2 regions of the Amphritea sp. GJ51-11 genome follow, and region 1 is predicted to be linked to the other one. Evidence: predicted binding sites of a transcription regulator. Region 1 holds the regulator's gene; the other holds the start of a gene.
The links. Region 1 encodes FNR, which switches genes on or off when oxygen is low (the NO sensors DNR and NnrR bind a similar motif). Its sites were predicted from a motif close to TTGATNTANATCAA; they were not measured.

Region 1 (15,656 bases):
GAAGCGATCATGCCAATGCTCGAGACCGATGAAAAAATCACCGTACTCGAGCATTGAGTCCCGACAAGAGAGTTTTATTAAGTCTCGCTATCCAGAGGTTAACCTAACGCGATGAGTAACCGTTCATTCGGTTACCCGTGATAGTTGAGCAACCTAACATGCACGGTAATCTCTTCACGGTCATGATAAAGATGCTTAGCAGCCATACTAAAATCGATGCCCGCATCATTCAGCGTGGTCTGTAGATAGTCGAGACAGCTCTTCACTTCCGGATAACGCTGCTTCATCGGTAGTTTAAGGTTAAACACCGTTTCACGACACCAGCCTTCTTGCAACCACTGAGTCATCAATTTGATAACACGAGTCGGCTTATCAACAATATCACACACCATCCAATCGAACGCTTTCTGCGGCTGATAGGCAAAGGCATCTTCCGTGAGGTGTGTCACCTGGCCAGTATCCATTAGGGATTCCGCCATAGGCCCGTTATCGATAGCGGTAACAAACATATTTTGCTTAACCAACTGCCAGGTCCAGCCGCCGGGAGCCGCACCTAAATCCGCCGCCCGCTTGCCGCTGCTAATATATTGATGCCACTGCTTCTCTGGGATAAACCAGTGCCAAGCCTCTTCTAACTTAAGCGTTGAACGGCTTGGTGCTTGTTGCGGAAACTTCAAGCGCATGATGCCCATCGGCCAAGGGGCTGAATTTGCGACCGGCGCATAACCAATATAAAAACAGCTACCCGAGAGCGCAAAGATATGCAATCGATCACTCGCCTGTCGCTGTAACACACCCTGTTTACGTAATACCTGACTAAAGGCGGAACCAAAGCTATTACAGAAGCGCTGCATCTCGCGACCTTCAGTGGTATCGGCAGGCTCAACCCAGAGTTCACTACACGGTGGTAGCTTTTGCACATGGGGCATCAATGACACGACCCTATCCTGGGTATCAACGCCCTCAAGCAACGGTAGGCAGGCGATCCATTGACGGGTGAAAATCAGATCATGAAAGTTCAGTTGTTCAAGAGCGAGGCTCGCACCATCAGGCTGATGGCTGACAAACAACGCATAACCGCTATTCTCTTCCAGCTTACAATAGCCATAGATCCCCTGTTGCTCACACAATTCACGCACCTCGGCAGCGCACTCTTTTTCAAAGCCGGGACGACAATAGAGCAAAAGGTGATTCATAGGGCAGTACCTCGCTGATAAGCATTGATAATTTTGAGTGTGGATTCTACTGCATCCGCTAGGTGTTCGTCCTGTGTAATACCCGACATTTTTCGGGGTTTCAGATCATGATCGCCATCTTCCAGCCAATGAAGCGTCACCGCATCGGCTAAAGGATAGCTATCAACCAATGCCGGCTTGCCCATGCTATCGCGGGTTCCTTGAAAAATATGGATCGGTTTAACCACATGTAGTAAATGTTCAATGCGCGGTGCATCCTGCTTACCTGGGGCGTAAAAGGGATAGCCATAGACAAAACAGCCCGCTACCGCTGGATGCGCCGCCAGCATCGTGGCCATTCGCCCACCCATCGATTTGCCCGCTAACCACAGCGGCTGACCAGCCTCACTATACTGTTCAATTAAGGCAGAAAAGTACTCCAGCAATTTTGGCTGACGATCCGGTGGACGCTTTTTACCATCCAGTCGTCGCTTCTGCATATAGGGGAATTCAAACCTAACCACCTCAACACCGCCGGCGGCAATGGCTGCCGCCATATGATTCATAAATGGGCTATCCATGGGCGCACCCGCTCCATGAGCGAGTAATACACGCCCTTTTTCAGCACAACCGTCTATCAGCATTCTTACCTCCATGGCCAAAAATCCGTCGATTATGCCTCAAATTCCACTTGATCCACATCAAGTAAAGCCAAACTAGTAACTTTTGATACTGGCTTGATATAGATCAATTTACGCCAAAAGCCGCGTAAAACCACACAAACAGGACTATCAATAAAAAAACGAATATTAAAATTAATATTTAATATCAACTACTTAAAAGATAAATCCCTTTCCCTATAAGAGTCCGAAAATTAGCATTTCCTTATTTTGCACTGCGGCACTATGTCGCAACTAATACCGTTGACGCATTGAAATGTGGCCGCTGTTTCAACATAATAGCCAGCGGAAATTTACTATTTCTAAACCTTTCTAATAGCTTGTTGATGAGAGCCTGATATGAGCACAGCAGCTGAACACCCAACCTACAATTACAAGGTGGTGCGTCAATTCGCCATCATGACAGTGGTATGGGGAATCGTCGGAATGGCCGTGGGTGTGCTAATCGCATCCCAGTTAGTATGGCCTGCACTAAACTTTGATACAGCTTGGTTAAGCTTTGGACGTCTTCGTCCGTTGCATACCAATGCCGTTATCTTTGCATTCGGAGGCTGCGCATTGTTCGCAACCTCTTACTACGTCGTACAACGTACGAGTCAAACGCGCCTGATCTCTGATAAATTGGCGGCCTTCACCTTCTGGGGTTGGCAGTTAGTTATCGTGAGCGCAGCCATTACTCTGCCACTGGGTCTGACCTCTTCTAAAGAGTATGCAGAACTTGAATGGCCGATCGACCTACTGATCACAATCGTATGGGTTGCCTATGCTATCGTGTTCCTCGGTACGGTGAAGATGCGTAAAACATCACACATCTACGTGGGTAACTGGTTCTACATGGGCTTCATCCTGACCGTTGCAGTACTGCACATCGTTAACAGCGCAGCAATGCCTGTAACGCTGTTCAAATCCTATTCGGTTTATCCGGGTGCGGTTGATGCGATGGTACAGTGGTGGTACGGCCACAATGCGGTAGGCTTCTTCCTTACGGCTGGTTTCTTGGGCATGATGTACTACTTCGTTCCGAAGCAGTCTGGACGTCCAATTTACTCTTACCGTCTGTCTGTTGTTCACTTCTGGGCTCTGATCGCAACCTATATGTGGGCGGGTGGTCACCACTTGCACTACACCTCACTGCCTGACTTCGCTCAGACACTGGGTATGGTTATGTCTCTGATTCTGTTGGCACCATCTTGGGGTGGTATGATCAACGGTATGATGACCCTGTCAGGTGCATGGCACAAACTGCGTACCGACCCTATCCTGCGCTTCTTGGTTGTTTCTCTGTCGTTCTACGGCATGTCAACCTTCGAAGGCCCGATGATGGCGATTAAAACCGTCAACGCACTCTCCCACTATACTGACTGGACTATCGGTCACGTACATGCGGGTGCACTGGGTTGGGTAGCGATGATCTCTATCGGTTCTGTTTATCACATGATTCCTAAGCTCTGGGGTAAAACTCAGATGGCCAGTGTTGCGTTGATTAACACACACTTCTGGCTGGCGACTATCGGTACTGTACTGTACATCTGTGCGATGTGGGTTAACGGTATTCTGCAGGGCTTGATGTGGCGTGCGGTTAACGAAGATGGCACTCTGACTTACAGCTTCGTAGAAGCACTTGAAGCAAGTCACCCAGGCTATCTGGTACGCGCACTGGGCGGGGCTTTCTTCCTGACCGGTATGATCCTGATGGCATACAACGTATGGCAAACTGTTCGTAAAGACAGCACAGCACCCGTTGCTGATGCGTCTGCGCAAACAGCTTAAGGATCAGAGGAGTACATACAATGATCAAACATGAAACGATTGAAAAGAACATTGGCCTGATGATCCTGCTGATTATCCTGGTAATCAGTGGCGGTGGTCTTGCTGAAATCGTACCTCTGTTCTTCACCAATGCAACGACTAAGCCGATCGAAGGTCTGCGGACATATACACCGTTAGAACTCGAAGGACGGGACATCTTTATCCGTGAGGGCTGTACAGTATGTCACTCTCAACAGATTCGTCCTTTCCGTGCTGAGACTGAGCGTTATGGTCACTACTCAACCGCTAATGAAGGCGTATGGGAACATCCGTTCCTGTGGGGCTCTAAGCGTACCGGTCCAGATTTGGCGCGTGTCGGTGGTCGTTACAGTGATGACTGGCATCGTGCCCATCTCTATAACCCACGTGATGTAGTACCCGAATCCAAAATGCCCTCTTACCCATGGTTGTTTGAAAACAAACTGTCTGGTGAAGATACGGCTGCCAAAATGCGTGTCCTAGCAAAACTGGGTGTTCCATACACCGAAGAAGACGCTAGCAAAGCGCGTGAGCAAGTAGAAGGCAAGGCTGAAATTGATGCCGTGATCGCCTACCTGCAGGCACTGGGTAAACTCCACTCTCAATATACCAACAAGCGGTAACTCGAGTGAGCTACGAAGTTTATGGTCCATATCTGCCTCTATTGATGCTGATTACGTTTATCGGTTTATTTATCTGGGTGTTATTACCCGGTAACCGCAAACGTTTTGATGAAGCATCACAACTGCCATTCGCTGACGAGGAGCAAGATTCTCCCAGCGAAAGCTCTAAAAGCGCCGATATAGCCAATAACGGGAGAAATGAAAAATGAGTCCTTTTTGGAACGCATGGGTATGGACAATTACCCTAGTAGTAATTCTGGGTTGTACCTGGTTGCTGCTTGCCACGCGTAGAAGCGAGCCTCATAAGGAAGCGACAGAGGAAACTCTGGGACACACCTTTGATGGTATCGAAGAGTATGACAATCCGCTGCCAAGCTGGTGGTTTCAGATGTTTGTTGGAACCGTTATCTTCGCTGTTGCATACCTTGCCCTGTACGGCATGGCTAACGTAAAAGGTTTTTACGGCTGGTCATCTGTGGGTCAGTATGAAGAAGAGATGGCACACGCTGAAGAGGTTTATCGACCTGTTTTTGCTAAATATGCCGCTATGTCAATTGATGACCTTCAGGCTCAGCCTGACGGTCTGAAAATCGGCCAGCGCATGTTTGCCAACAACTGTTCAGTTTGTCATGGCGCGACAGGTGCCGGCGCACACGGCTTCCCTAACCTGACGGATAATGATTGGTTGTATGGCGGCGCACCTGCCACCATCAAACAGACTATCTCTGAAGGTCGTCAAGGCGCGATGCCTGCTTGGGGCCCTGTCCTAGGTGAAGAAGGTGTACGTGATGTGACTAGCTATGTACTGTCACTGAGCGGTGTTGAGCATGATGCTGATATGGCTGCTCGCGGCCAGCAACAGTTCCAGGCTTTATGTACTGCTTGTCACGGTGCTGACGGTAAAGGTACCCAAGCACTGGGTGCTCCAAACCTGACCGATAACACTTGGTTGTATGGCAACTCTTTCGAGCAGATCAGCCACACAATTCGTACCGGTCGTGGTGGTGTTATGCCAGCACACAAAGCACTGTTAAGCGATGATAAGATTCAACTTATCGCTGCTTATGTGTACAGCCTGTCTAACAAGTAAGGCTTAGATCAATAAAAAGGCGATATGATGCAAATCATATCGCCTTTTTTTGTGCTGCAGCTTAACTGCAGTCTTAAACCGCGTATAATATTCGAATTCACTAATACACCACCTCAACATAGAGGAGGATATTAGTGTTGGTATTTCGACTACTTGATGGTGAGGAATGGTATGAATCAAATACCAGTTAAGGATGTAACGCCAAAGCACGCCAAAGGTGACGCAAAGGGTGACCTGTACGCCAAACGTGCGCATATCTACGTAAAGTACTACAAAGGGTTCTTTAAAAACTTAAGAACGATCTCCGGCATTCTCATGCTGGTTATGTTTTACAGCTTCTCTTGGATTCAATGGGATGGTCACCAAGCTATCTTATTCGATCTACCGAGCCGCCAATTTCATGTCTTTGCTTTCACATTCTGGCCCCAGGATTTCATGTTGCTCTCCTGGTTGCTGATTATTCTCGCTTTTACACTGTTCTTTGTTACCGTATTTGCAGGACGACTTTGGTGCGGCTATGCCTGCCCACAATTCGTATGGACCTGGTTCTTCATCTGGGCTGAACGTGTCACCGAAGGTGATCGCAACCAGAGAATGCGCCTTGATAAAAACGGCTGGAGCGGCGAAAAATTTGCCCGTAAAGCCGCTAAGCATACGTTATGGCTTGTGATTGCGGCCGCATCGGCCATCGCCTTTGTCGGTTATTTCACCCCTATTCGGGAGCTACTACCGTCTGTTTTTTCTTGGGATCTCGGCCCTTGGGAAACCTGGTGGATCGGTTTCCTAACCGTAGCCACTTACGCCAATGCGGGCTGGATGCGTGAACAGGTGTGCATTTACATGTGTCCTTACGCACGCTTCCAGAGCGTTATGTTTGATGCCGATACACTGGTTATCTCTTACGATGAAAAACGGGGTGAAAATCGCGGTAAACGTAAGAAAAATGCTGATTATAAAGCAGAAGGTTTAGGCGACTGTATCGATTGTGATAACTGCGTGCACGTCTGCCCTGTCGGTATCGATATCCGTAACGGCCTGCAATATGAGTGTGTTGCCTGTGGCGCCTGCGTTGACGCCTGTGATGACATCATGGACCGTATGGGCTATGAACGTGGTCTGGTGCGCTACACCACCGAACATGCCTTGGAAGGTGGCGAAACACATATCCTCCGTCCGCGCCTGATCGGTTACTTCATTGCCATCTGCGCAATGTTTATCGCCTTTAGCTATACCCTTTACAGCCGGGTACCGCTCGAAGTCGATATCATCCGTGACCGCGGTCAACTCTATGTTCAAGCGTCCAATGGTATGATCGAGAACGTTTATACGCTCAAACTGGCGAACAAGTCGCAGGTTGATCATCGTTTCACCATTGACGTGACCGGTGTCGAAGGCATCACCATGGCAGGTGAGCGTGAAGTGTTGATTCGTTCCGGTGAGCTACTGGATCATCCTATCAGCCTACAGGCCGATCCGCGCTTCCTTGAGCGTCCGAACTACGACATTATGTTCCGTGTTCAGGCATTGGATGACACGAGCATTCTAGTGGAAGAGGAAAACCGCTTTATTGGTCCGGTTAAGCGTTAAGCTAAACCTACCCTCCTCCATTTGACTGAGTTAGAATAGCTGCCGGATTTGCTTCCGAGCAGCTATTTCTTTTTAAGGAAACATATGACTGATCAAGATATCGGCCCTTGGTATAAACAACCTTGGCTATGGTTTATTCTGGCTCCCCTTATCGCCACTGTGCTTTATTCCACTGTCTACATTACTGCGTCGGTTGTGACCAATGATGGCGTCGTGCTTGAGGAATACACCAAGCAAGCGAAATCATTTCACGAAGACAACCGTCTGGAAGAGGTTGCTGATTCATTGGGCCTTGCAGGCACGCTACGTTTTGACACCATGACCGGTGATATAAACCTTGAGCTAAACAGTGCTACCGGCGAAACACTACCAACACAATTAAAACTGATTATTGGCCACCCAACTAAAGCCAGCCTTGATATTAGCGTTGAGCTAAATGAACTCAAGCCCGGTTATTACGGCGGCGAACTAGAAAATGTTCTCAAAGGCAACAAAAAACTCATTATCAGCCCACTCGATAAACAGTGGCAGTTGATCAATGAAGCGACACCGCCTTACGATCAGCAAAGTTTCACCTTTGGTAACCAGTAATCCACGATGAATGCCCCTGAAGGTAATCTGCACACCCATCAAAGCTGTTTCCATTGCGGGCTTGATATCCCCTCTGGTAGCCAATTTTTTACCACGATTGGCGGACAGCCGCGACAGATGTGTTGTCCAGGTTGCCAAGCGGTAGCTCAGGTTATCGCCGACGGGGGGCTGGAAAACTACTACAAACATCGCACCAACGAAGCCTCTTCACCAGACTCACTCAACGCCACAGAACAGCTGAGGGCGGAGTTCGAACTCTATGACCACCCTAGCGTACAAAAGCATTTTGTCGCTGAACTCCCTGATGGCAATAAGCAAGCGACCCTGGTTATCGAGGGTATCACCTGCGCGGCTTGCGTCTGGTTACTTGAGCATCATATTAGTTCTTTGGACGGAGTTACGCTGGCCAGTGTTAACCTGACCAACCATCGTGCCCGAGTACAATGGGACGATGCGCAGATCAAATTGAGTGATATATTTCTCGCGATGCACAGTATTGGCTATCAAGGCCACCCCTATCATCCCGATAAAGAAGAACAGCTGCTAGAACAAGAGACTAAACGAGCGATGCGTCGCTTAGGCATCGCCGGGGTCTTCACTATGCAGATCATGATGATGGCCGTCGCACTCTACACCGGTGCCGGTGCTAGCCTTGAAAGCGATTATGAAAACTTTATCCGCTGGGCGAGCCTCGTGCTCGCCACACCGGTCATTTTCTATGCCGCCAAACCGTTCTTTCAGGCTGCCCTGCGCGACCTTCGTACCCGCCATCTGACCATGGATCTACCGGTGTCCATCGCTATTGGTGGTGCTTATGCCGCCAGTATCTGGGCCACCGTAACCGCTAGTGGCGAAGTGTATTACGACTCTGTCAGTATGTTTACCTTCTTCCTGCTGATCGGCCGCTTCCTCGAGATGAAAGCTCGCCACCGTACCGGCAAAGCAGGCAATGCACTACTCAATTTACTCCCCGCCAGTGCCATTCTATGCACTGATGAGGGCGAAGCAATTGTTGCCGCCAACGAGCTACAACAGGGCGACCGTATTCTTGTTAAACCCGGCCACACCATCCCCGCCGATGGTAATATTGTTCAAGGCAGTAGCAGCATCGATGAATCGGCCCTCACCGGCGAATACCTTCCCCTCACTAAACGTGAAGGCGATAGTGTTGTCGGCGGCACCATTAATGTTGAAAACCCCATTCATGTTGAAGTCACCCAGGTCGGCGCCAGCTCGCAGCTGTCAGCGATTGTGCGCTTACTTGAACGCGCCCATGAGGAAAAACCCAAAGTTGCTCAACTGGCGGATAAAGTCTCCGGCTATTTTGTTAGCGCTGTTCTGCTGATTGCCGCAACTGTCGGCCTGTACTGGTGGCAAGTCAACCCCAGTCACGCTTTCTGGGTAACCCTGTCGGTACTGGTGGTCACGTGCCCCTGCGCCCTGTCCTTGGCGACCCCAACGGCACTGACCGCAGCAACCGGCACCCTTCGCCAACACGGACTGCTAATTACCCGCGGCCATGTGCTAGAGAGCTTAGCGAAAGCCACTCATATCGTCTTTGATAAAACCGGCACCTTAACCGAAGGTAATCTGTCGATACAGCAGAGCCAAATACTGGCAGATTTGACCCCGCAGCAATGTCTTGAGATCGCAGCATCACTGGAAGCCCATTCCGAACACCCGATCGCAAGAGCTTTTCACAAGGCCACCCAGCTAACCTCCATATCGGCCGCCGAACAACTCACCAACCATGTCGGCTTGGGTCTCGAGGGGAGCATTAATGGCCAGCGCTTTTTTATCGGTAAGCCGCAATTTGCCAGCCAAGCCTGTGGTCAATCCCTGAGTTTCGATGATGCACCGGATAGCCACTGCCAATGGTTACTACTGGCCAATGATGATCAACCGTTGGCGTGGTTTGGTTTAACCGACCCCGCCCGCAAACAAGCCGCGACGATGGTGCAACAACTAAAACAAATGGGGCTTGAAGTGCAGATGCTTACCGGTGACAGTTCTGCTGCCGTGGGCCATATTGCACAACAGCTCAAGATCGACAAAGTAGTCTCCGGCGTTAGCCCTGCACAGAAGCTACAGCATATCCAACAACTGCAAGATAACGGCGCACAGTTGGTGATGGTCGGTGATGGCATTAATGATATCCCGGTGCTGGCCGGCGCACAGACCTCCATCGCCATGGGCTCGGCTACCGATTTGGCCAAAACCAATGCGGACGCGGTGTTAATGTCCGGTGAACTGATGCGCTTACCTCAGGCTCTACGATTGGCTCGACGCACCCGTAGCAACATTCGCCAAAATCTGAGCTGGGCACTGTTTTATAACCTGATCGCTCTACCCCTTGCTGCAGCCGGCATGATCGCCCCGTGGATGGCGGCAATCGGCATGTCAGTAAGTTCGTTAGTGGTGGTCGGCAACGCCCTAAGGCTGACTAAACTTGGCCGCCCCGATCGGGTAGAATAGTCACAACAATCTGAGTGAAGCACTGCTATGTCAATTATCTACCTGCTTATTCCTATCGCTATCATGCTGGCGGGTATCGCTATATGGGGTTTTTTCTGGTCAGTTAACAGCGGTCAGTTAGACGACCTTGAATCCCCGGCTCACAGCATTCTCTATGACGATGATGAACATCTCATTCCGGACGAAGCCAAGCCCAAGCAACCTAAGCCTGCCGACAAAACGCAATGACCGAACCCGTAACGGCTCTTACGGCCCTCCTGCTCGGCTTACTCGGTAGCGCCCACTGCTTAGGCATGTGCGGCGGCATCTCTAGTGCCGTATCCATGGGCATCGACAAAAAAAACCAACGCCCGCTGTTGCTGCTACTCGGATTCAATCTGGGGCGAATCTCCAGTTACACCGTGGCCGGCGCACTGCTCGGTAGTCTCGGCTGGCTTATCAGTTCCCCGGACGTGTTTATCGTGCTACGCACATTAGCGGGCCTGATTCTGATATTAATGGGTCTCTATGTAGCACAGATCTGGCGCGGCTTGGCCTATCTGGAAAAACAGGGAAACCACCTCTGGCGACATATTCAACCCCTCAGCCGAAAACTCTTACCCGTGAGCAATCCCTTACAGGCTCTAGCGCTGGGTGCACTTTGGGGTTGGTTACCTTGCGGGTTGGTCTACAGCACCTTAATCTGGAGCGCCACGGCCGGCGACTGGAAAGTGTCCGCGATGATGATGGCCTGCTTTGGTTTAGGCACGGTACCCGCTATGCTCGCTACCGGTTTGCTCGCCAATCAAGTGCAAGCCTTACTTAAAAACAAAAAAGCACAAACCATTGCTGGATTGCTAATTATCCTGTTTGGGCTATATACCATTCCTTGGCCGGGGCTTGGCGTGAACCTTTATTGATTGGTATCAATACGGGTTGGGGAAAAATCCTTATAATCGCCTCCCTTTGCAGTAAGAGTGAGAAATGTTGTGAACCAGAACAACCTGATTAAATGGGATCTCGATCTGATCCGCCGTTATGACCTGTCCGGCCCTCGCTACACCTCTTACCCTACTGCAATTCAGTTCGACCCTGAGTTATCGGCGGTAGATCTGGTAAACACGGGCCAACAAACCGCCGATAAGACAGCACCGTTATCGCTCTATGTGCACATTCCATTCTGTGCGCATGTTTGTTATTACTGCGCCTGTAATAAGGTCATCACCCGTAATCGAAAAAAAGCTCAGCCCTATCTCGATACCTTATATCAAGAGATGACCCAGTTATCTCAATGGTATTCTGATGCTCGTACGGTTGAACAGCTACATCTTGGCGGCGGCACACCCACTTTTATCAGCAATCAGCAGATGATTGAGCTGATGCAAAAGCTCAGAGAAAATTTCACCCTGCTAGATGATGATTCCGGTGATTACTCCATCGAGATTGATCCCCGCGAAGTGGATCATGAGATGCTTAAAGTGCTCCGAGAGATCGGTTTTAACCGGGTCAGCTTTGGTGTACAAGATATTGAGCTAAAAGTGCAGCAGGCGGTTAACCGGGTACAACCGGTTGAAGAGATCGCCGATGTACTCCATGAAGCCCGTCGTCTCGGCTTCCGCTCCATCAATATCGATCTGATCTACGGCCTGCCACACCAGACACTGGCCAGCTTCACCAAGACACTGGACACCATTATTGAGTTGAGCCCTGACCGACTATCCGTGTTTAACTATGCCCATATGCCGGATCGTTTCCGTTCTCAGAGCCATATCAAAGCCGAAGATCTGCCTAGTCCCGAAACTAAACTGGCGATTCTAGAAACCACCATCAGCAAGCTGATGAGTGCTGGCTATGTTTATATCGGCATGGATCATTTTGCTAAACCTGATGACGAACTCGCCTTAGCACAACAAAACGGTAAACTTCATCGTAACTTCCAAGGGTATACCACCCACAGCGATTGCGACCTAGTGGCGATGGGTGTGTCATCGATCAGTCAGATCGGTGATGTGTATTATCAAAATGAACATGATATGAGTGCTTATACCAGCGCCGTCGAAGCGCGTACAAACGCGATTAAACGGGGTGTCACACTTAGCACCGATGATCGCATTAGACGAGCTGTGATCACCCAACTTATCTGTCATTTCCAGCTCGATATGGCCGCTATCGACGCGCAATTTGATATCAACTTCGCCGATTATTTCGCCGAGGAACTGCAGGAACTGCAAAAGTTCACCGGCGATGGCTTAGTCGTCCTCGGTGATAAGCGTATCGATGTTACCCCTGCCGGACGCTTACTTATCCGCCGCATCTGCATGGCCTTTGATGCTTACATTCCTAAGCAGGAAGCAACCAAAGGCTTCTCCCGCATCATTTGATACGGGAAATACTTCACCCTGCCGTTGATTTAGTAGATAATCACTTATAAGCACTATCTAATAAATCAACGAAGACAGGACATAGTTATGGGCAACCATAAGGCATCAGAAGGGAAACTACACAGCTTAAGACAGGTGCATTGCAATACATGCAGCCTGAGCTCTTTATGTTTACCTGTGTCCCTGAACATGACTGAAATCGATCGGCTCGATAATATTATCGATAAGAGCCGCCCGCTGAAAAAAGGCGATCACCTCTTCCATCAAGGTGAGGCCTTCTCTTCTGTCTACGCTATTCGCGCGGGCACCCTTAAAACCTATACTCTGACCAATGAGGGTGAAGAACAGATTACCGGCTTTTACTTCCCCGGCGAAATGGTCGGCATCAGTGGTTTTGATAGCGAACAATACCCTGTTTCAGCAAAAATTCTTGAAACAACCACCGTCTGCGAAATCCCTTTTGAACGGCTCGATGAGCTATCAGGACAGATGCCAGAGTTGCGCCGCCAGATCCTACGGACACTGAGCAAAGAGATTCGTGATGACCAGCAGATGATGCTGCTATTGAGCAAGAAGAATGCTGAACAACGCGTTGCGACCTTCCTAATTAAACTATCGACTCGCTTCAAATTGCGTGGTTATTCAGAAACCCAGTTCCGTTTATCCATGTCGAGAAACGAGATCGGTAACTACCTTGGCTTAGCCGTCGAAACCGTTAGCCGTATTTTTACCCGGTTCCAAAAAATGGAGCTGGTACGGGTCGATGGTAAAGAGATCGAACTGAGCAACCTCGAAGAGATCTATCGTCTATCCGGTGAATCTCAAGACATTCCGATGTCTGAGAACAAAACCTGTCCGCTCGACTAAACCTCACTTGCAACATCCTAATACCCGCTCTTTAGCGGGTATTATTTTGATCGTACTGGCCCCTGATCGGGCTACTCGATATTAGCCCTACTGTTTTAAGGTACCCCCGATGAGTTTCGATGAATGTTATATAAAGTCAGTTATGCGCACGATAGCGGACTGGCCAGAACCTGGCGTCATGTTCAGAGATATCACCCCACTGTTTAAAGACCCCAAAGCCCTGAGAATGATTGCCGATGCCTTTATTCAGCGCTATATCGATACCGAAGTCACCCATATTGCCTGTATTGATGCCAGGGGGTTCTTGTTTGGTTCAATCATCGCTTATCAACTCAATCTGCCATTAGTGCTGGTACGAAAAAAAGGCAAACTGCCGGGTAAAACTATTCATCGCGAATATGCCCTTGAATACGGCACCGCCGCCGTCGAAATGCAAGTCGATGCGGTCGCTGCTGGCGACAAAGTGCTGATCTTTGATGATCTGATCGCCACCGGCGGCACCATTCTCGCCGCCAGCACCATTATCAAAGAGCTCGGTGCTGAAGTGTATGAAGCCGCTGCTCTTATTGATCTACCCGATCTCAACGGCTCAGAGCTGATTCAGCAAAGCGATATTCCTGTCTTTACCTTATTGGCCTACGAAGGCCTTTAATCCTCTACGCATGTCACGGGCACCCAACAACGCGCTCTACACCGAGCAACGGTGCCCCAACGCTAATCACCTTAATATTATCAAGATCAGTTCTGTCCCACCGCCGGATATCGCTTTACAATAGCCACTCTTTTTTTATCTGTTATTAAGGGCTTATTCTCATGTGGTTCAAAAATGCCATCTTTTACCGTTTCACCCAGCAGTTTAGTTACACCCCTGAAGCCCTTGAAGAAAAACTCAGCGAGAAAGCCTTTACCCCCTGTGGTAGCCAAGAACTTAGCCGCTTTGGCTGGGTAAGCCCCAGTGGCGATCTCTCCGAAATGCTCGTACATGCTGGCAACGGCTTTATGCTGATCGCGGCACAAAAAGAAGACAAAATCATTCCCACCCAGGTGATCCGTCAGCAGCTGGATAAGAAAGTGAAGCTGATCGAGGATGAGCAAGCCCGCAAGGTCTATAAAAAAGAGAAAGACCAGCTCAAAGATGAAATTGTTTTGGACTTACTACCGCGCGCATTCAGCAAGTTCCAAACGACTTGGGCACTGATCGCCCCAGCACATAACCTGCTTATCGTTGATGCCAGCAGCCACAAGCGCGCCGAAGAACTACTCAGCCACCTACGCAGCTTATTAGGCTCTCTGCCGGTTGTATTGCCGGATGTTAATCATGCCCCTTCTGCAGTCATGTCTCATTGGCTAGAGCAGCCAGAAGAACGTTACACCGGCCTAGAACCACTGGATGAGTGCGAGCTGAGAGACAGTGCAGTCGAAACCGGCATTATCCGTTGTAAAGGCCAAGATCTTGATAGCGATGAGATCCGCCACCACCTTGAAGCAGGCAAACGAGTCGTCAAACTTGCACTGGAATGGCAAGAGAGCCTTAACTTCATTTTGCAGGATGACCTGTGTATCAAACGGATTAAACTCTCGGATCAACTGAAAGAGAAGATGGATCAGGACAGTCCTGATGAAGCCTTTGCGCAATTTGATGCCGACTTCGTACAGATGTCACTGGAACTCACCCGCTTGATTCCAGCACTAACCGAAGCCTTTGGTGGTCAAGCCCAGCGCCCTTAGAAGCGACCGGCTAATGTCACGCTAGTGTCATCATCACGTTCAAGCCGGTCGCACTGACCGGTTTGATTCTCCAGTTACACCGCAAAATACTTCGCGCAAATAACTTGTTTTGTTACCCGCAATAGAACTTAACTTCCAAAGTCAATAACCGCGTCATTGTCGCCCCCATTGTCACGTTAGTATTTAAACTTAGTTAACCACTGTGTAGACTAGCCGCATCCAGCAGATCAGGGCCATTCCGTGAGCAAAACTTACAGCGTAAAAGAGATGTTTTACACCCTTCAGGGTGAAGGTGCACAGGCCGGACGGCCTGCGGTTTTTTGTCGTTTTACCGGCTGTAACCTCTGGTCCGGGCGTGAACAGGATCGCGCCAAAGCGGTCTGTGATTTTTGCGACACCGACTTTATCGGCACGGATGGTCAAAACGGTGGCAAGTTTGCATCAGCGGCAGCCTTAGCCCAAGCGGTTAAAAGCTTCTGGCCTGACACCACTACTGGCCAACAAGGTCAGCCCTATGTTGTCTGCACCGGTGGTGAGCCGCTGCTGCAACTTGATACCGCTTTAATTGACGCACTGCATCAGCAAGGGTTTGAGATTGCGGTCGAAACCAATGGTACTTTACCCGTCCCCGACGCCATCGACTGGGTCTGCGTTAGCCCTAAAGCTGATGCTGAACTGGTGCAGCGCAGTGG
Region 2 (15,656 bases), 2.0 Mb from region 1:
AGCCTAGATAGGTGCCAAGGTGGTGACGTAGAATCACGGGCATGCGGATAACGATATCATTAGACAAGCGAATCACTAATTCCGCAGCATCGCCTATGTCCAATAGTGCAGGGGCGATCACCGATGTTAGCGCGCCTTGAAATGAGATATCAATCAGCTTGATGGGCCAGCTATTATCTGCGGTTTGAATTTCGCAGTCTGCGTCAAAGGTGATGCGTTGGAAACGTCGCCGATCAGTCATAGTTTTCTCCTGCTATTACGTTAAGAATATCTGTTCTACAGAGAACATCAATTGGTTTACACAGCTTGAGATATTAAAAAACCGGCACGGGGCCGGTTTTTAATATGCTGATAAGGCGGCGGGCGCGCTTATTTAGCGATGCGCTTATACTTGATACGTTCTGGCTGATGATCCTTACCGTAACGCTTTTTGTAATCTTCGGCGTATTCGGTGTAGTTACCTTCAAAGAACTGCACGCTAGAGTCGCCCTCGTAGGCCAGCATATGGGTGCAGACACGGTCGAGGAACCAACGGTCGTGTGAGATCACCACGGCGCAACCTGGGAATGCCAGTAAAGCTTCCTCCAGTGCTCGCAGAGTTTCGACATCCAGATCGTTGGTTGGCTCATCGAGTAGCAGTACGTTACCACCCTCTTTGAGCAGTTTCGCCATATGCAATCGGTTACGTTCACCGCCGGACAGATCTTTAACAAATTTCTGCTGATCGGCACCTTTAAAGTTAAAACGGCCGCAGTAAGCGCGGGACGAGGTGGTGTAGTTGCCTACAACAATATTGTCCTGCCCTTCAGAAATCTCTTCCCAGACGGTTTTGTTGCCCGCTAGATCACGGCTTTGATCGACATAAGCCAGCTTGACAGTGTCGCCAACTTCAATGGTGCCAGTATCTGGCTGTTCCAGCCCGGTAATCATTTTAAATAGGGTTGATTTACCCGCACCGTTACCACCGATGATGCCGACAATGGCACCCTGCGGAATTGTCAGTGATAGGTCTTCAAACAGCACTTTGTCGCCAAATGATTTGGTCACATTATGCAGTTCAATTACTTTCTCGCCCAGACGAGGCCCTGGTGGAATATAGATTTCAGAGGTTTCGTTGCGTGTTTGGAACTCACGGGAGTTCATCTCTTCAAACTGGCGCAGACGGGCCTTTGATTTAGCCTGGCGGCCTTTCTGCCCCTGACGTACCCATTCTAACTCGGCATTGACCGCTTTATGGTGGGCCGCTTCCTGTTTGGATTCCATTTCTAGGCGCTTATCTTTCTGCTCTAGCCAGCTAGAGTAGTTGCCTTCGTAAGGTATGCCGCGACCACGGTCGAGCTCCAAAATCCAGCCCGCTGCGTTATCCAAGAAATAACGGTCGTGGGTGATGGCCACTACGGTGCCGGGGTATTCCTGAAGAAAACGTTCGATCCAAGCGATCGATTCAGCATCCAAGTGGTTGGTCGGCTCATCCAGCAACAGCATATCGGGCTTGTCGAGCAGTAGGCGGCAGAGCGCCACACGGCGACGTTCACCCCCGGAAAGGTTTTTGATTTCTGCATCCCACGGTGGCAGACGCATTGCATCGGCGGCCCGTTCCAACATGACGTCCAGATTATGGCCGTCTTTCGCCGCGATGAGATCTTCATAGCGAGCTTGCTGTTTGGCCAATTCGTCAAAATCAGCATCGGGTTCGGCGTAGGCTGCGTAGACGCCTTCGAGTCCATCCAGTGCTTCTTTTACATCAGCAACGGCTTCTTCAACCACTTCGCGGACGGTTTTGCTGTCATCGAGTTGTGGTTCCTGAGGCAGATAGCCGACATTGATGCCCGGCATTGGCCGTGCTTCACCAAGGTATTCTTTATCTAAACCCGCCATGATTTTGAGCAGGGAGGATTTACCCGACCCGTTCAGGCCCAATACGCCGATCTTGGCGCCAGGAAAGAAGGACAGGGAGATATCTTTTAGTATTTCGCGTTTGGGGGGCACTACTTTGCCGACCCGGTTCATGCTGTAAACGTACTGAGCCATTACACAACCTGTTTTCTGTTATCTCAAAACTGCGCATATCTTAGCCCTACAAAGAGTTTATTGCTATTTGATATAGGTCAAAAAAGCCACTGGAGAATCTGAAATGAGCTTTCTACACTAAGGATGCACCGGGTGACGAAGGCTGCTGGGGCGCTAATTATCGAGCTAATAAGGGCTTATTGGTCTGTCGCTTAACGCGCTGAAAGAACCGCCGGCGGCGTTGTCATCTTAGGGTGCATCACTTTAATCATGACTGGGAGGACCGAGAGATGAACAATCTGACACGTTTTAATAGTTTATTTGACGATACATTCTTTAATGATTTCTTTCGCCCGGTACAGCGTGCGGAAACTGGCGATAAAGTGCCCGCTATTGATGTGCATGATGGCGAAGGTCAATATTTGGTGAGGGTTGATCTGCCGGGTATCAAAAAAGAAGATATCAATGTCGCGTTGGAAAATGGGGTGTTGTCGATCAGCGCCGAAACGACACAGGAAGACAAACAGGAAAAAGATGGCAAGTTAATTCGCCAAGAACGCCACTACGGTAAATTTGTTCGCTCCTTGAGTGTCGGTGCTGATGTTGACCCTGCTGGCATTAAAGCTAGCTTTGATAACGGCGTGTTGAATTTGACACTGCCTAAAGTTCAGCAACAACAGCCTTCCAACGTCACTATCGCGATCGAATAGGGTCGCGCCCACGAAACGATATTCCCGATAGCGTGCCGTTGTTGGGAATATCGCCTTTATGAACGAAATTCTCTCTTAACTGACTCACTTTCAAGTGCGTTTTGTATATAAATTCGACTATAATACGCGGCTTTTCCAAGGCCCTGAAGATCGTTGCTGCGACAGCACGGTAGCCGGGCCGGTGTAAATCTCAACCTTGGGGACCGCTAATGTTTAGCAAAGAGATGACTATCGCTGGTTTTGATCCAGATCTATATGCTGCGATGCAGGCTGAGGCCAAGCGTCAGGAAGAGCATATCGAACTGATTGCTTCTGAAAATTATACCAGCCCACGGGTAATGGAAGCACAGGGTTCTGAGCTGACCAATAAATATGCGGAAGGTTACCCTGGCAAGCGTTACTACGGCGGTTGCGAGCATGTTGATGTGGTTGAACAGCTGGCGATTGATCGCGCTAAAGAGCTGTTCAGTGCAACCTATGCTAACGTCCAGCCTCACTCAGGCTCACAGGCTAATGCTGCTGTTTATATGGCGCTGTGTCAGCCGGGTGATACTGTGTTGGGCATGAGCTTAGCTCACGGTGGTCACTTGACTCACGGTGCCGCGGTTAGCTTTTCGGGTCGTATCTACAATGCAGTTCAGTACGGTTTGAATGCTGAAACTGGTGAGATCGATTACGCTGAAGTTGAACGTTTGGCGCTGGAACACAAACCCAAAATGATCGTGGCGGGCTTCTCTGCTTACTCTCGTATCGTTGATTGGCAGCGTTTCCGTGATATCGCCGATAAAGTGGGTGCTTATCTGTTCGTCGATATGGCTCACGTTGCTGGCTTGGTTGCGGCGGGTGTTTACCCTAGCCCATTATCCGTGGCGGATGTGGTAACAACGACAACGCATAAAACCCTCGGTGGTCCTCGTGGTGGTTTGATTCTGTCGGCTAATGCGGATGAAGATTTGCAGAAAAAGCTGAACTTTGCGGTTTTCCCTGAATCTCAGGGTGGTCCGTTGATGCATGTTATCGCTGCTAAGGCGGTATGCTTCAAAGAAGCGATGCAGGATGATTGGAAAGCGTATCAGGCTCAGGTTGTTAAAAATGCTCAGAGCATGGCTAAAGTGTTTAAAGAGCGCGGTATTAAAATCGTCTCTGATGGCACCGATGACCACCTATTCTTGGTCGATCTGATCGGTAAAGAATATACCGGTAAAGATGCTGATGCAGCGCTTGGTCGGGCAAACATCACCGTGAATAAAAACTCAGTACCAAACGATCCGCGTTCTCCGTTTGTGACTTCTGGTTTGCGTATCGGTACACCTGCGATTACCCGTCGTGGCTTTAAAGAAGCGGAAGCTGAGCAATTGACTCAGTGGATCTGCGATGTGCTGGATAACATCGATAACGAAGATGTGATTAACACTGTTAAACAGAACGTTTTGGATATCTGTGCTCGCTTCCCGGTTTATAAGTAAACCGTTACAATAGGCACTATTGACGATCTGTTTCTCTATCGGGGCGCCTTGTGCGCCCCGGTTGTTTATATAAGCGCTGTTAAATGACCGGTTAGAAGTGTTTATCTAAGCATTAAAACGCTCTCTTTTGGCTGCTAGCACAGCCACGCTCTTTGAGGATGATATATGTACTGTCCGTTCTGTAATGCTCATGAAACCAAGGTGGTCGATTCCCGCTTGGTGGCAGAAGGACAGCAGATTCGCCGTCGGCGCGAATGTATCACCTGTCATGAACGTTTTACCACCTATGAAGCCGCTGAGCTTCTGATGCCCCGTCTAATTAAAGCCGATGGCACCCGCCAACCCTACGATGAAGATAAGCTACGTGCCGGTATCCAACGAGCCGTTGAAAAACGACCTGTTAGTGTCGAAGATATCGAAGCTTGTATTAGCCGTATTAAACAGCGTATGCGGGCGACGGGTGAACGTGAGCTACCTTCTCGCTCCGTGGGTGAAGAGGTGATGCATGAACTGCGTAAGTTGGATCAAGTCGCTTATGTGCGATTTGCCTCAGTGTATCGTAGCTTTCAGGATATCAATGAGTTTAAAGAAGAGATCGATCGCTTGTCAGAACAGAAAAAAGAGGACGCCGTGAAGGCCAAGTAATCAGGATGACAGACTGGAGCGTTGCAGATCACCAATTTATGTCCCTCGCCGTCAAGCTTGCTTGGCAGGGGCTGTATACCACCGAGCCAAATCCGCGGGTTGGCTGTGTGCTGGCTAAAGATGGCAACCTGATTGCACAGGGGTATCATCGTAAAGCCGGTGAAGGCCATGCGGAGGTTAACGCCCTACGTCAGGCCGGAGATCAGGCCAAAGGCTGTACTGCCTACGTTACTTTGGAGCCCTGTAGTCATTTTGGCAAAACGCCACCCTGTGCTGATGCCTTGATTAAGGCTGGAGTCGCTGAAGTTGTTGTCGGCATGGTCGATCCCAATCCGCAGGTGTCGGGTAATGGGTTAGAAAAACTACGGCAGGCGGGCATCGCCGTGCGTTGCGGGTTGATGGAGGATCAGTGTCGTCAGCTCAATCCCGGCTTTATTAACCGTATGGCAATAGGGCGACCTTTTGTGCGTCTAAAAATGGCGGCGAGCCTCGATGGACGTACGGCGATGGCTTCCGGTGAAAGTCAGTGGATTACCGGACCGTTAGCACGACAGGATGTGCAGCGGTTACGGGCTCGTAGTTCTGCGGTGATCAGTGGCGTGGCATCGATTATTAGCGATGATGCCTCATTAACGGTACGGCAAGCCGAACTAGGGCTGGATAATGCGGCTGAAATCGCTCAGCGCCAGCCGTTACGAGTGATCTTGGATAGTTCGGCGCGGATACCCGAACAGGCGAAGTTGCTTAGTTTGCCAGGCCGTACCCTGATTGTTAGCTGTGTCGATGCCCCCGCTTTTATTTCGGCATATAAGAATGTTGAATGGTTAACGTTAGCGGCCCACAATGGGGCGATTGATCTGCCTCTGTTGTTGCAGGAACTGGCCTGTCGAGAATGTAATGAAGTGTTGGTCGAAACCGGTGCGACCCTCGCGGGTGCTTTTATGGCAGCCGGGCTGGTGGATGAGTTGGTGCTGTATCAGGCCATGAAACTATTGGGCAGCAATGCTCGGCCGATGTTTTTATTACCGCTGGATAAAATGAGCCAGCAGAAACAATTTAAGCTGATCGATAGTCGGGTGTTGGGCGATGATGTTCGCTTGACGTTGATTCCTCGGCAGGAGAAATAAAGATGTTTACCGGAATTATTGAAGCGGTTGGCGTTGTTGCCGCCGCCGAAGAGGTGCAGGGCGATCTGCGACTGTATATCCGAACCGGTGATCTGGATCTGTCCGATGTTAAACTCGGTGACAGTATTGCCGTAAATGGTGTGTGTTTAACCGCGGTAGCGCTGCCCGGTGATGGTTTTTGGGCCGATGTGTCACGAGAAACCCTAGTGCACACGCGGTTTCCAAGCGTGGTGCCGGGCGAGCGAGTGAATTTAGAAAAAGCGATGCAACCGACTACCCGTTTTGGCGGACATATTGTGACCGGTCATGTGGATGGGCTCGGCGAAGTGATCTCGGTGGAAACCGATGCGCGTTCGATTCGCTATAAAATCAGTGCGCCAAAAGGGATTGCGCGTTATATCGCGGCAAAAGGTTCGATTACCGTGGATGGTGTCAGTCTGACGGCGAATGCTGTTGATGGCCATGTTTTTGATCTGAATATTGTACCTCATACAGCGCAAGAAACTATAATAGCCAGCTACCAGTCTGGCCGAAAAGTACATCTGGAAGTTGATATTATTGCCCGTTACATGGAGCGTCTGATCAATTACACAGATGATAATATAACGGAAGCAGCGGGCGGGGTGAGTATGGCTACCCTCGCGAGTGCTGGTTTCCTGAACCGCCGCTAATACGGCAACAGAGGCTTTAGTTTAATGGAATTAAATACCCCCCAGGAACTGATCGATGATATCCGTCAGGGCAAAATGGTTATCCTTATGGATGACGAAGACCGGGAAAATGAAGGCGATATCCTGATTGCGGCCGAGATGGTGCGCACTGAAGATATCAACTTTATGGCTACCCATGCCCGTGGTTTGATCTGCCTGACCTTGACCCGTGAGCGCTGTAAACAATTGAAATTGCCGTTGATGGTGCAATCCAATGGTGCGGCTTTTTCGACTAACTTTACCCTGTCGATTGAAGCAGCTGAAGGTGTTACCACCGGTATCTCGGCGGCCGATCGTGCGCATACGGTACGTACTGCGGTACGCGAAAGTGCTAAGCCAGAAGATATTGTTCAACCGGGGCACATTTTTCCATTGATGGCTGATCCCGGCGGTGTTTTGAGTCGCGCGGGTCACACCGAAGCGGGTTGCGACCTAGCGCGATTGGCGGGTTTGACGCCAGCGGCGGCGATTGTGGAAGTCATGAATGATGACGGCTCGATGGCGCGTCGTCCTGATTTAGAAAAATTTGCTGAGAAGCATAATCTAAAAATCGGTACCATTGCCGATCTGATCCACTACCGTACCATCAATGAACATACGGTGATGCGTGACGGTGAAGGTGTCTTGGCGACCGAGTTCGGTGATTTTAACTATGTAACTTTCCGTGATGAAATTCAGGATTGTACTCATATGGCACTCACACTGGGGACGATTACTCCAGAAGAGCCAACGCCAGTGCGGGTACATCTGCGGACTGAAGTGTTGCGCGACGTTGTCGGTGCGGCGCCTGAAGAAGAGTTGAAATGGACGATGCGTCGGGCACTGAAAAAAGTGGCCGAGGAAGGCAAGGGTGTCGTGCTGTTGTTGGATACTGGCGTTAGGGTTGATCTGGGTGATGCTCTGAATCAGATGCTCAATACCGGTAAGAAAATCCGTCAGCACAATATTAGTGCTTCAGGGTCTTATCTCACGGTTGGAACCGGCTCTCAGATTCTCCGGGATCTGGGCGTAGGAAAAATGCGGGTGCTCAGTTCACCTATGAAATTCAATGCGATCTCCGGTTTCGATCTGGAGATTGTCGATTACATTGCTTGCGAAGAGTAAAGAATATGTCAGTTCAGTATATTGAAGGTGATTTTCTGACCGGAAATGGTCAATACGCGATTGTTGTCGGTCGTTTTAACAGCTTTGTCGTTGAGAGCCTATTGGAAGGCGCAATCGATACCTTGAAGCGTCATGGTATTGCGGCTGATAAGATCCGCGTTGTGCGGGTGCCGGGTGCGTTTGAAATCCCTCTGGCGGTGCAAAAAGTGGCTGCGCAGAAAAAAGATGATGCCATTATCGCGCTGGGTGCGGTTATTCGTGGCGGTACGCCGCACTTCGAGTATGTCTCTGGTGAAAGCTCTAAAGGTGTAGCTCAGGTTGGTTTGGAATATGGCATTCCCGTGGCAAACGGTATTTTAACCGTTAATTCTATAGAGCAAGCGATTGAGCGTTCCGGCACTAAAGCAGGCAATAAAGGTGCAGAAGCTGCCTTGTCTGCGCTGGAAATGGTTAGTTTGCTGCGTCAGCTTGAGGTTTAAGATGAGCGACACTGGTACGCCTAAAAAACAGAAAAAACCATCCCACACTGAGATGCGTCGTGCGGCCCGTAGCTTTGCTTTGCAGGCATTGTATCAATGGGAAATGTCCGGTAATTCGGTGGCCGATATTGAACTGCAGTTCCGTATGGACAACGATATGTCTGGTACCGATCTGGACCTGTTCAGTGAGCTGTTGCATGGTGTCCCGGCCAATACTGCCGAACTGGATCGTGCCTACGAGCCGTTCTTGGATCGGGCGTTGGATGACCTCGATCCCATCGAACGAGCAGTATTGCGAATCGGTAGTTTTGAGCTGATTCACCGCATCGTCGTGCCTTACAAAGTTGTGATTAATGAAAGTGTTGATCTGGCGAAAATCTTTGGTGCTGCGGAAAGTCATAAATACGTTAACGGTATTCTTGATAAGCTGGCTGCCCGGGTACGTATGACTGAGATCAACGCTAAGAAACGTAGCCGTTAATTCGTCTATGATTAGCGATGAATTCGAACTGATTCGGCGCTACTTCTCTGCACTGGGAGTAGATCAGTCCGGTTCGGTTCGGCTGTCCGTGGGCGATGACTGCGCGGTGGTTGCGCCGCCCGCTAATCGAGATCTGGTGCTTTCAATCGATACGATGGTTGAAGGTGTCCATTTTCTGGCGGGAACGAGCGGCGATAAAGTTGCTTCTCGGTTGTTCGGTGCGGCACTTAGTGATCTAGCCGCGATGGGGGCCACTCCGGCTTTCTTTACTCTTGCGTTGACGTTGCCTAAAACCGATGCGATCTGGCTGCAGGCGTTTAGTGTCCGGTTGGCTGAATTGGCTCGTCAGTATGGTGTGCAATTGGTCGGTGGTGATACCACCCGAGGCCCATTGACCCTGAGTATTCAGGTGCACGGTTGGACCTATCCGGATAAGGCGCTGTTACGCAGTGGCGCCCGTCCCGGTGATCGGATCTTTGTGACCGGTACATTAGGGGATTCAAAAGGTGGGCTGGAAAGCCTATTGAAGAATGTCCACGGCCCGCAAGTTCCCTATCTACAACACCGTTTCTATCATCCTGAACCCCGTATTGATACTGGACTGTTAATCAGCGAGTTCGCGACTGCGGCGATCGATATCTCCGATGGTCTGCTGGCCGATTTGAATCATATTCTTGTGGCTAGCAAGGTCGGGGCAATGATCAATCCCGGTGAGTTGCCGGTGTCGGCAGAACTGCATCAGTGGGTAGGTGAAGCCCAGTCCCGGGAGTGGGCGCTGAGCGGCGGCGAAGATTTCGAACTCTGCTTTACGGCCCCCGCGAGGCTGGAACCTAAGTTGGGTTGGGCGCTGCGCGAGCACAGCGTGGGGGTAACCTGCATCGGGCAGATTTCAGCCAAGCCCGGTATGTTGTTCTCTGAGGGCGGTCGGGTTTGGCCGGTTGAGCCTCAAGGCTATAATCATTTCACCAACAAACATAGGGTGTAAACCGATGAATCAGGCACCGCCTTCCGTATGGCGAAACCCTATCCACTTTTTAGCCTTTGGCTTAGGAAGTGGCGCATCTCCTTGGGCCCCAGGAACCGCGGGTACGATAGCGGCGATTCCCCTGTTTCTGTTGATTCAACCGTTGTCGCTATTTTGGTATGCGGTTGTATTACTGGTTACCTTTGTCGTGGGTATCTATCTGTGTGGTAAAACTTCAGAGGATATGGGCGTGCATGACCATGGCGGTATCGTTTGGGATGAGTTTGTCGGTTACTGGATCACCATGTTTGCCGCACCGCCTGGGTGGCTGTGGATTGTGATCGGTTTTGTGCTGTTCCGTCTCTTTGATATCCTCAAGCCTTGGCCGATTAGCTGGGCAGATAAGCAAGTCGCAGGCGGTATGGGCATTATGCTCGATGATGTGCTGGCCGGTGTGATGGCATTGGTGGTACTCCAGTTGCTGGCGGTATATCTCTAAGTTACCTTTCGGCTAATTTCGCCTTGCCGTTGGTGGGCGAAATTCCTTTTCAGTTTGAGTTCAGACACCCCTGCTAATCTTTATTACTCAGTATGTATACCTGTCTGTCATCCGGCTGTGTTGGCCTCTATGGACCATTTTCCGCTGGCCATTTCGCTTGCAACAGGCTTGGTAACAAAGCGTTGGAATATCAGCGGCAGCCACGGTTGCAAAGAGTTAAGGCTGTCTTGAACATAAGGCAGGTATTGCAGAGCAACCCTATTCGCGTATAGATTGACGTGAGGTGAGCCGACGTTAGCAGTGGAGCTATTATGAAAGCCATGATCCAAAAAATTGTATTGTTATTCTTGTTGGCATCAACGCCACTGTATAGCGGTGACTTAAGCATTAAAACGCTGGATGTCGAGGCTTGCCGAGAGCTGATGGAAGCGGGTGAGATCCTTTCGATGAGTGAGCTGATGCGACTGGTGAGCACTCTGTCCGAGGGGAAAATTATTGATACCCAGCTATTACAGAAAGGCTCCGCCTATATCTATGAGATGGAAATTGCGGCAAAGGATGGCATGGTCTCGATGCTTTATGTCGATGCGCGCAATGGTATGGTGGTCGATCCGGCCATCCTTAATATGCAACAGGAAGGGTGAGTCGATGCGTATTTTGTTAGTTGAAGATGATGCGGCGCTCGGGCCTGAACTGAAAAGCTCATTGAGTAAACATGGTTATGCGGTGGATCTGGCCGTTAACGGTGTCGACGGTGAAACGATGGGCAAAGAGGATATCTATGATCTGGTTATTCTCGATCTAGGTTTACCGGATCGCTCAGGGCTTGAGGTGTTACGCCATTGGCGCGCTGAGAAGAATAATATTCCCGTGTTGGTGTTAACCGCACGCAGTGCATGGCAAGAACGGGTCGATGGGTTCGATGCTGGGGCGGATGACTATCTGCCTAAGCCGTTTCATACTGAAGAATTGCTGGCGCGGATGACCGCCTTGTTGCGTCGCGCCAATCAACAGATTACCTCGCAGTTGGAAGCCTCAGGGCTGACCTTGGATGAGAATACTCAGTCCGTCATAAGGGATGGTGCTGAAGTGGCGTTGACCGGCACTGAGTACCGCCTACTGCGTTATATGATGCATAACCCCGGCCGAGTGTTATCGAAACTGCAGTTGGTCGAGCATATGTATGACGATTGTGCCGAGAACGACAGTAATGTGGTTGAGGCCTATATCAAAATGCTGCGTAAGAAAATTGGCCATGAAATGATTTCGACCAAACGAGGTCAGGGGTATGTTTTTGGAGTCGCCCGTTGAAATCGATTCAGTCCCGCCTCAATATCAATTTTATTGCGGTCACGCTAATTCTGTTTACCCTGTTTTGGGTGGGGCAAAGTTGGTTTCTACGGCAGATGGCCTACGATTTTGTAGCTAACCGTTTGTCCAGCGATGCCTATACGGTGCTGCGTGCAGTTGAGATGGATATTGGTGATGGTTGGCGCATCAATGCTGATAACACCTCGTCAGTGTATCAACAGCCGATGTCTGGGCATTACTTTCAAGTATCCGTTGATGGTAAGTGGTTTTTTTCCCGCTCTCTTTGGGACGGCCAAATCCCCACCAAAGCCGGGCTCGATATTGGTCAGGAAAATATACGCCTGATTCAGCAGAACGATAAACCTACTCTGGTATATGCTAAAACTTTTATGAAGCAGGGCCGTGAGATACAGGTGATACTCGCGGAAGATATCAGTCGTATTGAGGAATCATTGGCTCAGCTGGGCTGGTTGCTGGCCGGGCTCGGTATTGTTGGCTTAATTATATTGTTGGCGCTGCAGATCTTTATTATTCGCCGAGGGTTAGCGTCGCTGACCGAGGTTAAGGAGGATATCCTGCGCTTGAAAACCGGTGATATTCGGCAATTGTCACCCAGTAATACCACCGAAATTGAACCGTTGGTCACCGAGATTAACTATCTGGTACAGAATATGGAGCTGCGTCTGCAGCGTTCTCGTAATGCTGTCGGTAATCTGGCCCACGCGGCTAAAACCCCTCTGACGGTCATTGATCGCCATATAGACACCTTACTCGAAGAGGGCGTTGCAGAAGGTTCGAGCATTAAAGAGCAATCGCAGCGCCTGCGGGAGATGATCGAGCGTGAATTGACCCGGGCGCGAATTGCCGGAGCTGCTTTGCCGGGGCAGCGAATCTATATTGGTGAGGAGCTGGAAAAACTCACCCGCACGCTCAAAGCGATCTATCGAGAGAAGGCGTTGGTGTTTGAACTCGATATCAGTGCTAAAAGCTATTTTCCCGGCGAGCGGGATGATTTGGTCGAATTAATGGGTAATCTATTGGATAACGCCAGTAAATGGGCGACCAGTCAGATTCGTATCAAAGCCCATATGGATGATCATTGTCTCGAATTAGTGGTGGAAGATGATGGCCCAGGCATCGCTGCCGATAAGCGTGAACAGCTGATGAACCGTGGGGAACGTCTTGATGAGTCGACCAGTGGCCATGGTCTGGGTATGAGCATTATCAGTGAGATTGTGCGTCAGTATCAGGGGCGTTTTACGCTTGGTTCTTCCGCGCAGTTAGGTGGTCTTGAGGTTCAGGTAATGCTACCGCGACAGGTAAATCTTCAGCTGCAAGCGTAATATTAACCCCCTACACCTTTAATAATCTGTGATTGCCCCCATTACAGGGGTATGTCCAACGCCGTATCACTGCTAAAATAGCCGCCTTATTTTTTCGAAGGAATACCTTAGTGTCAGTCAAGTATGTCGCATCGTCTAAGCTGCCGACCCCTTGGGGGGTTTTTACAATGGTTGGGTTTGAAGACCTAGCTTCGGGGAAAGAGCATGTGGCACTGACCTTTGGTGACCTAAGTACCGGAGAGCCGGTATTGGCACGTATCCATTCCGAGTGTTTGACCGGGGATGCACTGTTCTCATTGCGTTGTGATTGCGGTTTTCAGCTGCAAGAAGCGATGAAACGGATCACCGAAGAAGGTTGCGGTGTATTGCTCTACCTGCGTCAGGAAGGCCGAGGTATCGGGCTGCTCAACAAGATTAAAGCATATCACCTGCAAGATGGTGGCGCCGACACGGTGGAAGCCAATGAGAAACTGGGCTTTGCCGCTGATATGCGCGATTACAGTATGTGTGAAAAGATGCTCGCGCACTTGGGTGTCGATAGCGTTAAGTTGATGACTAACAACCCTCGTAAGGTGAAGGCCTTAGAAGAGTATGGCCTGAAAGTCGCAGCCCGTGTGCCGTTGCAGGTGGGTAAAAATCGCCATAATGAACATTACTTAGCAACCAAGATGGGTAAGCTTGGTCATCTGATGAGTGAACATCACTTTCAAGATGACGGTTCTGGCAAAGAATCAAAAGAATAAAAGAAACCGGCTATTGAAGCCGGTTTTTTTTATGTCCCAATCGTATGATGGGCGAACTGAGCCTGAAGGCAGGCAGCGATTAGGGTAGCGGTAGATATGGCTTAATGGCAGCGACAATGCCTTGGCTGTCTAAGCCACATTCGGTCAGTTGTTCTGCGCGAGTGGCATGTTCGATCCAGCGATCAGGGATGCCAAGACTGAGTAGCTGGTTGCTGTATAGCTGCGCATGTAGATACTCACCGACGGCCGCTCCGGCGCCTCCTGCCACGACATGATCTTCAAGGGTAATCAGCAGTGGATGAGTTAATACCAGTTGATCGATCAGCGCCTGATCGAGGGGCTTAACAAAGCGCATATCCACCAGTGATAGGTTGAGCTGTTTTGCCGCGTCAGTAGCGGCGGGCAGCAACGGGCCGAAGTTTAAGATCACTCCTTGTTCGCCTTGGCGTAGCAGTCGGGCCTTACCTAACGGCACGCTGGCTGAGGTCGTTACACTGTGGCCAGGGCCTTTTCCACGCGGATAACGAACCGCCGCGGGTCCTAGATGCTCATAGCCTGTTTGTAACAGGTTGCACAGCTCTTGTTCATCTGCTGGGGTCATGATGACCATGCCGGGAATACAGCGCAGGTAGCTAATATCGAAGCAGCCCGCATGGGTTGCGCCATCTTCGCCAACCAGTCCCGCCCGATCCACTGCCAGCAGCACATCTAGATCCTGGATGGCGACATCGTGAATGAACTGATCATAGCCACGCTGTAAAAAGGTGGAATAGATCGCCACGACTGGTTTCATCTTCCGATAAGCCATACCAGCGGCCAGTGTTACGGCATGTTGCTCCGCAATGGCGACATCAAAGAAACGGTCGCTGAAACGCTGCGAAAATTCAATCAGATCCGAGCCTTCACTCATCGCCGGCGTAATCGCTACGGTACGGCTATCCTGTTCAGCTAAATCGCAGATCCAGCGGCCAAAGATGTTGGCGTAATTGGTTTTTTTCGCTGCCGGGCTAGGTGTGCCTGCTTTAGTTTGGGTGAGCGGCTCGATTTTGGTGATGGCATGATAGCCAACCGGATCTTTTTCGGCTGGCGCAAAGCCTTTACCTTTAATCGTGGTGATGTGGAGAAACTGGGGCCCGGGGGTGTTTAGCGAGTGTTGCAACGCAGGCAGTAGCTGGTTGAAATCATGGCCATCTATCGGGCCGTTATAATGAAAATTTAAGGCTTCAAAAAGGGATGCTGAAGTAGCGGCCATTTTATCCTTCAGATTTTTCGCCAGATAGGTTGCCAGCCCGCCTTCATTACGCGAGATCGACATGTCGTTATCATTCAGAATCACCAATAGATCGGCATGGGTGTGGGCGGCATGGTTAAGCGCTTCAAAGGCCATACCGGCGGTCATCGCGCCATCGCCGATAACGGCAACGGTCTTATGAGGCAACCCCTGTAGTCGATCAGCGAGAGCCATCCCGAGAGCGGCGCTGATGGAGGTGCTTGAGTGGCCAGTGCCAAAGCTATCGTAGGGACTTTCCTTGATACGAGGAAATGGCGCTAAGCCATCTTTCTGACGGATGCTTAGCAGTGCTTCCCGGCGCCCGGTGAGGATTTTATGGGGATAACTCTGGTGACCAACATCCCAAATTAGATGATCATTGGGGGTGTCGAGTAGATAGTGCAACGCGATAGTGAGTTCGGTAACTCCTAATCCGGCACCAAAATGCCCCCCCGTCTGGCCGACCGCAAATAGCAAAAAGGCGCGCAGCTGTTCGGCCACTATCGGCAGTTGTTCCGCCGTCAGTCGTCGCAGCTGCGCAGGTGAGTTAAGGCTGTCTAGCAGCGGGGTGTCCGGACGGTTCACCGGTAGGGCATAAAACATAGTGATCAATACTGGCGCTCAACAATGTAGTCAGCGAGCCAGTGAAGCGGCGCAGCTGCATCTTTAAAATAGTCGATACTGGCGTGGGCCTGTTCATTAAGATGGGTGAGTTTCTGCTTGGCGCCGGCCATACCCAAGAGAGCAGGGTAGGTAGACTTCTCATGCAGCAGGTCAGAGCCTTGGGGTTTACC

Region 2: AC0L4K_RS17965 (Hsp20/alpha crystallin family protein) is a predicted target of FNR. The motif match lies at 2,099-2,112, and genes of this name have one in related genera.

The regions. Positions count from the first base shown of each region.
Region 1 is NZ_CM147881.1:1,945,849-1,961,504, reverse strand. It holds gene AC0L4K_RS08600 (antibiotic biosynthesis monooxygenase family protein) at 1-57, shown strand, start outside; gene rlmM (23S rRNA (cytidine(2498)-2'-O)-methyltransferase RlmM) at 132-1,196, opposite strand; gene AC0L4K_RS08590 (alpha/beta fold hydrolase) at 1,193-1,819, opposite strand; gene ccoN (cytochrome-c oxidase, cbb3-type subunit I) at 2,195-3,625, shown strand; gene ccoO (cytochrome-c oxidase, cbb3-type subunit II) at 3,646-4,266, shown strand; gene AC0L4K_RS08575 (cbb3-type cytochrome oxidase subunit 3) at 4,272-4,475, shown strand; gene ccoP (cytochrome-c oxidase, cbb3-type subunit III) at 4,472-5,356, shown strand; gene ccoG (cytochrome c oxidase accessory protein CcoG) at 5,528-6,943, shown strand; gene AC0L4K_RS08560 (FixH family protein) at 7,028-7,534, shown strand; gene AC0L4K_RS08555 (heavy metal translocating P-type ATPase) at 7,541-10,009, shown strand; gene ccoS (cbb3-type cytochrome oxidase assembly protein CcoS) at 10,037-10,237, shown strand; gene AC0L4K_RS08545 (sulfite exporter TauE/SafE family protein) at 10,234-10,908, shown strand; gene hemN (oxygen-independent coproporphyrinogen III oxidase) at 10,978-12,369, shown strand; gene fnr (fumarate/nitrate reduction transcriptional regulator Fnr) at 12,457-13,236, shown strand; gene AC0L4K_RS08530 (adenine phosphoribosyltransferase) at 13,346-13,888, shown strand; gene rdgC (recombination-associated protein RdgC) at 14,050-14,964, shown strand; gene queE (7-carboxy-7-deazaguanine synthase) at 15,232-15,656, shown strand, end outside.
Region 2 is NZ_CM147881.1:3,965,002-3,980,657, reverse strand. It holds gene AC0L4K_RS17975 (PilZ domain-containing protein) at 1-241, opposite strand, end outside; gene ettA (energy-dependent translational throttle protein EttA) at 370-2,031, opposite strand; gene AC0L4K_RS17965 (Hsp20/alpha crystallin family protein) at 2,301-2,720, shown strand; gene glyA (serine hydroxymethyltransferase) at 2,930-4,186, shown strand; gene nrdR (transcriptional regulator NrdR) at 4,352-4,831, shown strand; gene ribD (bifunctional diaminohydroxyphosphoribosylaminopyrimidine deaminase/5-amino-6-(5-phosphoribosylamino)uracil reductase RibD) at 4,837-5,958, shown strand; gene AC0L4K_RS17945 (riboflavin synthase) at 5,961-6,629, shown strand; gene ribBA (bifunctional 3,4-dihydroxy-2-butanone-4-phosphate synthase/GTP cyclohydrolase II) at 6,654-7,772, shown strand; gene ribH (6,7-dimethyl-8-ribityllumazine synthase) at 7,778-8,251, shown strand; gene nusB (transcription antitermination factor NusB) at 8,253-8,732, shown strand; gene thiL (thiamine-phosphate kinase) at 8,740-9,717, shown strand; gene AC0L4K_RS17920 (phosphatidylglycerophosphatase A family protein) at 9,722-10,195, shown strand; gene AC0L4K_RS17915 (PepSY domain-containing protein) at 10,507-10,839, shown strand; gene AC0L4K_RS17910 (response regulator transcription factor) at 10,844-11,506, shown strand; gene AC0L4K_RS17905 (ATP-binding protein) at 11,503-12,849, shown strand; gene ribA (GTP cyclohydrolase II) at 12,960-13,592, shown strand; gene dxs (1-deoxy-D-xylulose-5-phosphate synthase) at 13,672-15,465, opposite strand; gene AC0L4K_RS17890 (polyprenyl synthetase family protein) at 15,471-15,656, opposite strand, start outside.